One region of the Metabacillus sp. B2-18 genome, then DNA from elsewhere that is predicted to be linked to it. Evidence: predicted binding sites of a transcription regulator. Region 1 holds the regulator's gene; each other region holds the start of a gene.
The links. Region 1 encodes Rex, which represses fermentation and respiration genes when NADH is low (regulators of the CRP and FNR family bind a similar motif). Its sites were predicted from a motif close to TTGTGAAATATTTCACAA; they were not measured.
Positions count from the first base shown of each region.

Region 2: a site for Rex is predicted at 543-560, ahead of yumC (ferredoxin--NADP reductase 2). Genes of this name have one in related genera too.
Region 3: a site for Rex is predicted at 732-749, ahead of LPC09_RS24210 (AtpZ/AtpI family protein). Genes of this name have one in related genera too.
Region 4: a site for Rex is predicted at 901-918, ahead of LPC09_RS07430 (formate/nitrite transporter family protein). Genes of this name have one in related genera too.

Region 1 covers NZ_CP088245.1:240,230-242,437, forward strand. The annotation lists gene LPC09_RS01365 (ABC-F family ATP-binding cassette domain-containing protein) at 1-326, opposite strand, end outside; gene moaC (cyclic pyranopterin monophosphate synthase MoaC) at 551-1,039, shown strand; gene LPC09_RS01375 (redox-sensing transcriptional repressor Rex) at 1,113-1,757, shown strand; gene LPC09_RS01380 (twin-arginine translocase TatA/TatE family subunit) at 1,787-1,981, shown strand; gene tatC (twin-arginine translocase subunit TatC) at 1,998-2,208, shown strand, end outside.
Region 2 covers NZ_CP088245.1:4,071,494-4,073,701, forward strand. The annotation lists gene LPC09_RS20715 (NAD(P)/FAD-dependent oxidoreductase) at 1-433, opposite strand, end outside; gene yumC (ferredoxin--NADP reductase 2) at 840-1,832, shown strand; gene LPC09_RS20725 (IS1595 family transposase) at 1,927-2,208, shown strand, end outside.
Region 3 covers NZ_CP088245.1:4,836,222-4,838,429, reverse strand. The annotation lists gene LPC09_RS24215 (S8 family serine peptidase) at 1-661, shown strand, start outside; gene LPC09_RS24210 (AtpZ/AtpI family protein) at 879-1,100, shown strand; gene LPC09_RS24205 (ATP synthase subunit I) at 1,108-1,476, shown strand; gene atpB (F0F1 ATP synthase subunit A) at 1,498-2,208, shown strand, end outside.
Region 4 covers NZ_CP088245.1:1,471,934-1,474,141, forward strand. The annotation lists gene LPC09_RS07430 (formate/nitrite transporter family protein) at 46-837, opposite strand; gene rocF (arginase) at 1,162-2,070, shown strand; gene LPC09_RS07440 (sigma-54 interaction domain-containing protein) at 2,103-2,208, opposite strand, start outside.

The DNA.
Region 1 (2,208 bases):
GCCATTCTTTGTTCTAGATTTCTCATTTCTTGTTCCATTGATTTGAGATCTTTAAATACTAAATTCATTTCGTCCCAAATCGATAATTGAGATTCTAGTCCGGTGTCTTGAGCTAAATATCCAATTGAAACATCTTTAGGCTTAATAATTTCACCAGAATCATGGGACATGGCTCCTGAAATTATTTTTAAAAGTGTTGATTTCCCTGCTCCATTGCGACCAACAATCGCAACTCTATCTCTAGTTTGTACTTCCAACTTAATATTCGATAAAATAGGGTCAGCACCAAAGTATTTACTAAGTTGATTTATTTGTAACAATATCATTGTTTTCACCTCTACTAATGCTTTAAGTGTAGCTTAGTTTTGGGGTGCCTGTCACCACCCGAATTTTGTCGACGGAAAAGAAAAGTGCTCTTGATTCAAGTGTGTCATATACTCTTAGATGTTAAACGGGTGATTCTTGCTTTTTGTATCCATATAATTGTCACAATAACAAAACAGACAGAACCTAAAAAATAGTGTATAGTCTAATTTAAGGAGATTTGTATATGTCAGAGTTTACTCATTTTAATGAACAAGGCCGAGCGAAGATGGTTGATATCTCGGCTAAAGAAGAGACTGTTAGAACAGCTCAAGCTAAGACAAGTATTCAAGTAACAAAAGAGGTTTACGAAAAAATTACTAATCATGAAATAGGAAAGGGTGATGTATTATCAGTTGCACAAGTAGCTGGAATTATGGCTGCTAAGCAAACATCGCAGGTCATTCCTATGTGTCATCCGATTTCAATAAAAGGTGTAAACATTGAGTTTGATTGGGATGTTCGTGATAATCATTATACTTTATTGATCTCAGTTACTGTGAAAACAAAAGGAAGTACAGGTGTTGAAATGGAAGCGTTAACCTCTGCTAGCATAACAGCACTAACTGTTTATGATATGTGCAAAGCAGTGGATAAAGGAATGATTATAGGCCCAACCTATTTAGTAGAGAAAACAGGTGGTAAAAGCGGCGATTTCTTAAGAAACGAAATATGACATGGATTTTACTAGTATCTCCAAAATCCTTTAAGCATTGTCATATGTGTTTGTGTGAATGTGAGGGATAAGATTGAATATAGACCAAACGAAAATACCGCAGGCAACTGCTAAGAGATTGCCTTTATATTATCGGTTTTTAAAAAATTTACACTCGTCAGGAAAGCAACGTGTCTCATCCGCCGAGTTAAGTGATGCAGTAAAAGTAGATTCCGCTACAATCCGCAGAGATTTTTCATATTTTGGAGCTCTTGGAAAAAAAGGATATGGATATAATGTGAATTATTTGTTATCCTTTTTTAGAAAAACATTAGATCAAGATGAGATAACGAAAGTATGTTTAATTGGTGTAGGAAATTTAGGAACGGCCTTTTTACATTATAATTTCACTAAAAATAACAATACAGTTATTTCTCTAGCTTTTGATGTAGACGAAGATAAGGTAGGTAGTGAGATTGGTGGGGTACCGGTCTTCCATTTAGATGAGATGGAAAACCATCTTCCTGATGATGTTACAGTTGCAATCTTAACTGTACCAGCGCCAGTTGCACAATCAATAACAGACCGTCTCATTACAAAGGGAATTAAAGGAATATTAAACTTTACACCAGCACGATTAAACGTGCCGGATGAAATAAGAATTCATCATATCGATTTAGCAGTAGAGCTACAGTCTCTAGTATATTTCTTAAAACATTATCCTCATGAGGAGAAATAAATAATAGCCCAGAAAAGGAGGTGGATTCGATGCCAACAGTAGGAATCGGAAGCCTTTTACTTATCGTATTTGTAGCATTACTTATCTTTGGACCAAAAAAGCTACCTGAACTTGGAAAAGCAGCAGGTAATACACTTCGCGAATTTAAAAATGCAACAAAAGGTTTAGCAGACGACGATGATGAGCAAGACAGCAAAAAAGAGAAAAAGGAAGAAGTCAAGTAAGATAGGATGAACCGATATGAAACATGATGAAATGTCGGTCATGGAACATATAACCGAACTAAGAAAACGACTCGTTATTGCTGTCGTTTTCTTTTTCGTAGCGGTTATAGCTGGATTTCTACTTTCCAGACCGATTATTATTTATTTGCAACAAACAGACGAAGCAAAATCATTAACATTAAATGCTTTTAATTTAACAGATCCATTAATGGTTTATATGAAGTTCG
Region 2 (2,208 bases), 1.3 Mb from region 1:
TAGCAAATTGATATTCAATATGCTCACGTAATTGTCTAGCAGAGTCAATGCTTGTGATTCCGAATGCATACTCTTTTAAACCTTGAATGCCAAATGTTTCAGGGTGAGCACCTAATGAAATAACTAAATAATCATATTCAACTTCACCATTTTCTAAAACGATTTTCTTCGATTCTTTATCGATTGATACAACAGTATCTTGAACAAATTTCACACGATTTGTATCGATAATGTCTTTGATTTGGTAACGAGCACGGTCATGGTGTAAAGTACCAGCTGAAGCCTCATGTAACCATGTTGTTTCATAGTGATAATCATTTTTGTTCACTAATGTGATATCTGCTTCATCAACACTAATTAATTTTTGTAAACGTGTAACTGTAATTAACCCACCATAACCTGCACCTAATATAACGACTCTTGGTTTTTTCACCGAAATACATCCACCTTTTCTTTTTAAAATTGTTGTAAAGGATCGAATAATGTCTATTACTATATTCGACTTAAAACCACAATTTTATTTTTATTTAAGAGATAAAACTTTGTGAAAACATTCACTTACTAATGCATACCTTGGTATCTGCTACGTATAATATATATAAATACACCTATAAATCATATTATCCATTCAACAATATTTTTTCAAGTTATTTTTTCTAACAAAAGACTATGTTTTTTTCTTCGTATAATTTATAATACATGGATTTTAGGTACTACTTTTATCGAAAGTGTTTTCAAAATGTGAAAAAAGAAGAATTTTGTCTTATGGATTGTCATTCATTTCAAGTGAAAATTTATGAATTGGTACACAATTAAATGTAGTAAAAGGAGGATGAGATATGAAAGAAGATACTAAAGTTTATGATATTACCATTATCGGTGGAGGTCCTGTTGGATTATTCACTGCATTCTATGGTGGAATGAGACAGGCAAGTGTAAAAATTATTGAGAGCCTTCCACAATTAGGTGGCCAGCTTTCTACATTATATCCTGAAAAATACATCTATGACGTTGCAGGCTTTCCAAAAATAAGAGCTCAAGAGCTTGTAGACAATTTGAAGGAGCAAATGGGTCAGTTTGAGCAAACAGTTGTTTTAGATCAAGCTGTTGAACACGTTGAGAAACAAGCTGACGGAGTATTCATGTTAACCACTAATAATGAAGTTCATTATACAAAAACAATCATCATTACAGCAGGTAATGGTGCTTTTAAGCCTCGCAAACTTGAGCTTGAGGAAAGCGAGAAATATGAGAATCAAAATTTACATTATTTCGTTGATGATTTAAATAAATTTGCCGAAAGAAACGTAGCTATTCTTGGTGGTGGAGACTCTGCCGTTGACTGGGCATTAATGCTCGAACCTGTTGCAAAAAGTGTAAGTTTAATACATAGAAGAGATAAATTCAGAGCACATGAACATAGTGTTGAATTATTGATGAAATCGAAGGTACAGGTTTTAACACCATTTGTTCCAGTCGAGCTAAATGGGGAACAGGCTATTTCTCAAGTAGTATTAGAAGAAGTGAAAGGTGATCGAAAAGAAGTTTTAGAAATTGACGATCTTATCGTTAATTATGGATTTGTATCCTCACTTGGACCAATTAAAGATTGGGGTTTAACAATTGAGAAAAATTCAATTGTTGTTAACTCAAAAATGGAAACGAACATTGAAGGAATTTATGCAGCTGGAGATATCTGCACCTATGATGGCAAGGTAAAACTAATTGCAAGTGGATTTGGCGAGGCTCCGACAGCAGTAAACAATGCTAAGGCATATATGGATCCAAAAGCACGTGTCCAACCATTACACAGCACGAGTTTATTTAATTAATAAGCTATGTTAAATAACTCTGTTGATATTTGATTATAACGAACCCTTGTTCTATAATGAATTTGTAAAATTAAACGATATGGAGTTGGCAAGGATGGCATTGAAGGACATTATCGAAGAAATTAGAAAGTTGAGTACGGGAGACCAATACCGACTAAAAGAGTTCTTTACTAAATCTTTGGCTTCCTATTCCGCAAGTGAACCTGTTTTTAAAGAGGTTTCAGAGCGGAAGCATAAAGATGGATTTACTTGTTCTCATTGCCATTCCAATAACTCCGTTCGTTTCGGTAAGTATAATGTGAAAATGGGTAGCCGTACATTGGAACGACAACGATACCGCTGCAAAGATTGTGGAAAGACTTTTACTGATGTGACG
Region 3 (2,208 bases), 540 kb from region 1:
AGGTGCTGGAAGAATTAATATTAAAGAAGCTGTTGAGGCAAAAGTTCTTGTATATCCAGGTTCATTAACATTTGGACAGTATGAAACAAATCATCCACGAACGAAAAAAACAGTAAAAATTACAATAGATAATCAATCAAATAAAGAAGAACATATCTATTTTGATATGCCGAAAAATAAACCTGGGGTTAGGTGGGAACTGCCAAAAAATATAAACATCAAGCCAGGTGAGAAAAAGCAGGTTGAAATAAGCCTAGATCTTACTCCAAGTCAGTTAACGCCAGGTATTCATCAAGGGTGGTTAAAATTACAGCAAGATGGAAATGATATTGAAGTTCCTTATGCGTATGTTGTAGATGAGCCGAATTATCCGAGAATTATGGGCTTTGAATTTGCTTATAGTGATGAGCCTGGGGTTTATAAATACCGGATGTACTTACCAGGTGGGGCGGATGAAGTGGGGATTGCCTTGTACGATCAGGATACTTTGGCATTTGTCGGCTATTTAGACTGGCTGCACGATGCTCCCCGTGGGTTAGTTGAGAAGGAAGTGAAGCTAGAAGAACTTGATATACCTGAAGGAAACTATAAAGGAGTCATCTTTGCAAATAAAAGTGGGAAAGAGGACTTGATAGAAACAGATATTTTACTTGGTGAATAATTAAGTGAATGTACCTAGTCAAGGGGGTTATTGAGGGTAATTGTGAACGATTTGTGAGGATTCGATAAGATTGTGAACATTTTAACTTTAAACACATTGACATCACATATACGCTATTGTATGCTAAACGAGGGTATAATGATAAGGTTTACAATTCTGACAAAAACCCGTAAATAACCCCTTATTCCGTTATAAATCTACAGTGAGGATTTATAAAATGCGACAAAAAAAACGCCATCCGTTACACGCGATGGGCCTCATGTCAGCTATCCTTTCCCAACTAGTTGGCTCCATTTTAATTGGTATTTTTGCTGGGAAGTGGGTAGATGATTATTTTAAAACAGAACCGTTGTTTTTAATCATAGGCCTTCTGCTAGGACTAGCCGCAGGTGTTTATGCCATGCTAAAGTTAGTCAACCACTATTTCTCAGGAGAATAAAGAATTCATGTTTGATATGCATCTGATGTTTCGCAGATATCGAAAATACATATTTTATCTACTAGCCGTTTATGTTATAGGTTGGGGATTCACGGAATATCAGTCTGTTTTCCTAGGATTAATTTTGGGAACATGCATCACTTTGTACAACCTCTGGATCATGGTGAGAAAGCATAAGCAGTTTGATGACGCATTAACTAAAGGAAGGAAAGCGGGTTCGTTAGGGACAACATCAAGAATGGCAGCAGCCGGAGTCGCAGTTTTTTTTGCGATAAAGTTTCCCGAGTATTTTGATTTGATTAGTGTTGTTTTTGGATTAATGACGATGTATATCGTTATTATGATAGATTATGTAATTCAACATTCACGCGCTTAGCTGGGAAGAGAGGTGAATCTATTGGGTCACGAAGCTCCTGTGGTAGAGTTTTTAGGTCTAAATTTTAATTTATCAAACGTATTAATGATTACGATTGCTAGTTTAATCGTTTTTATCATTGCAATTGCTGCAACCCGCAGTTTAGCAATGAAACCAACAGGTATGCAAAACTTCATCGAATGGGTAGTCGATTTTGTGAAAAATATTATCGGCAGTACGATGGATTGGCAAACAGGCGGACGTTTCTTAACGTTAGGGATCACACTATTAATGTATGTATTTGTATCAAATATGTTAGGGTTACCTTTCGCCATTGTTGTAGGACATGAATTGTGGTGGAAATCACCAACTGCAGATCCTGCCATCACCTTAACCCTTGCTGTTCTTGTAGTAGCGTTATCACATTACTACGGTATTAAGATGAAGGGTGCATCTGAATATGGTAAGGACTTTTTCAAGCCAATGCCATTTATGTTTCCATTAAAGATTATTGAAGAATTTGCGAACACATTAACGCTTGGTCTTCGTCTTTACGGAAATATTTTTGCGGGTGAGATTCTTTTAGGCTTGCTTGTTAGTCTAGCAACAAGCGGGTATGCAGAAAGTTTTGGAAGTGGAATAATTGGCACTATCGTTGCTGCAATTCCTATGTTAGCATGGCAAGGATTTAGTATCTTTGTTGGAGCAATCCAAGCATTTATTTTCACTATGTTAACGATGGTTTATTTGGCA
Region 4 (2,208 bases), 1.2 Mb from region 1:
AGAAATAAGGGTTAGTCCACTTGTAAACCTGAGCTAGATATCCATTTATTCCTCATTTTCTTCACCCATAAAAGGTTTATTTACAAAGTAGTACATCCATCCCATTAAAACTCCACCACCAATTAAATTTCCAATTGTTACAGGAATCAAATTATGAATAACTCCAGCGAGCGTAAAACTTTCAGGTGGATTAGAAACAAAAGCAATAGCAAACGTGCACATATTTGCAATACTATGTTCATATCCAGAAATGAAGAAGCAAAACACAAATAACATCATCGTAAATAGCTTAGCTCCATCTCCTTGAAGTTTCATTGGGATAAAAAATGCCAAACAAACCAACCAGTTACACAGAATTCCTCGAAAAAATAACTCATAGGTAGGAAGATGAACTTTTTTATCAGCGACACTCAATAAAAAACCTGTTGTTTCTTTATCTGAAAATAATCCAGTTGAAAAAATAAAAAATGCAAAAAAACATGCTCCTAAAATGTTTCCAATATAGCTTGTGGTCCAAAGCTTAATTACTTCAGCCCAACGCATTTTCTTTTGAAAAGCTGTGTAAGAGAAATAGAATGTGTTCCCAGTAAACAAATCACCACCACCATAAGCGATTAAGATAATGGCAGCACCAAACGTTAGTGCTGCAATAGGGTAAGCAAAGGGAGAATGCTCAATATAAAAGAAATTTCCTGCCTTGAAAGCAACAATAACTCCAAAACCAATAAACATGCTAGCAAGCATTGAACGTAATAGGTATCGAAGCGGACTTTTATGAAAGATCTTATGTTTCTTTAGAGCTAGCTTCTCAACTTGCAGTAAAGCCTTATTTTCCAAGTCATTCACGCTCCAAATATATGTATTTAGGATTTAAATTTTAATGAAAAATTGAAAGAATTAATGTGATGAAAGTCACTATTATTGTTCTTTTAAAAATTTTTTTTATAAATAATTTAAAAATAAAACGGAAAAGTTGTTCGAGTGTTATTATATTGAAATTGTAGTTTATTATTGAAAACGCTTATTTTTAGATACTTTAATTTAAATATAGTTATATTTATATATCTATTTTTGTATATATGTGCATATTTATACATAAAGATGTCAAGTTGAGTCAAGAATTACCCATAAGATACAATTGGAAAAAAAGGAGGGGTTTGGATGAAAAATCATATTTCAATCATAGGGGTACCAATGGATTTAGGACAATCAAGACGTGGAGTAGATATGGGTCCTAGTGCTATTCGTTATGCAGGTGTTGTGGAAAGGTTAGAAGAGCTAGATTATGAGATTCATGATAAAGGAGATATAGAGATTGGCAGACCAGGTAAAGATGAAGAAGCAACTCTTGGAAATAACCTCAAATATTTAAAGGCTGTTACGATAGCAAGTGAAAAACTTGCTGAATCAGTTGATGAGGTTGTAGCAAAGGGATCATTTCCATTAGTGTTTGGTGGTGATCATAGCATTGCAATTGGTACACTAGCTGGTATTGCTAAGCATTATGATAACCTGGGTGTCATTTGGTATGATGCACACGGAGATTTAAATACAGGAGACACCTCTCCATCAGGTAATATTCATGGAATGCCTTTAGCAGTAAGTTTAGGTATAGGTCATCCGGATTTAACAAATATAGCTGGATATTCCCCGAAAATTAAGCCGGAAAACATCGTGATCATTGGTGCCCGTTCTTTAGATGAAGGAGAGAAAATACTTATCCGTGAAAAAGGGATTAGAGTCTATACAATGCATGAAATTGATCGTTTAGGTATGACAAAGGTAATGGAAGAAGCAATCGATTATTTAAAAGCTAGAAACATAGATGGAGTACATTTATCGCTTGATTTAGATGGACTTGATCCGGATGAGGCACCAGGAGTTGGAACGCCAGTTTTAGGTGGAATAAGTTATAGAGAAAGTCACTTAGCAATGGAAATTTTAGAAGAATCAAAATTAATAACTTCTGCTGAATTTGTAGAGGTTAATCCAATCTTAGATGAAAAAAATAAAACAGCTACTGTCGCGGTAGCGTTAATGGGCTCACTTTTTGGAGAAAAATTATTATAACAGACCGAAGGGGAGTACCCCCTTCGCCAGTTTTATTTAAGTTTAAATTTTCTTAAACGATATTGAAGACTCTGTCTACTAATTTGTAACGTCTTTGCGGTTTGGGAGATATTATAGTCGTGCTCTTTTAATATTTTT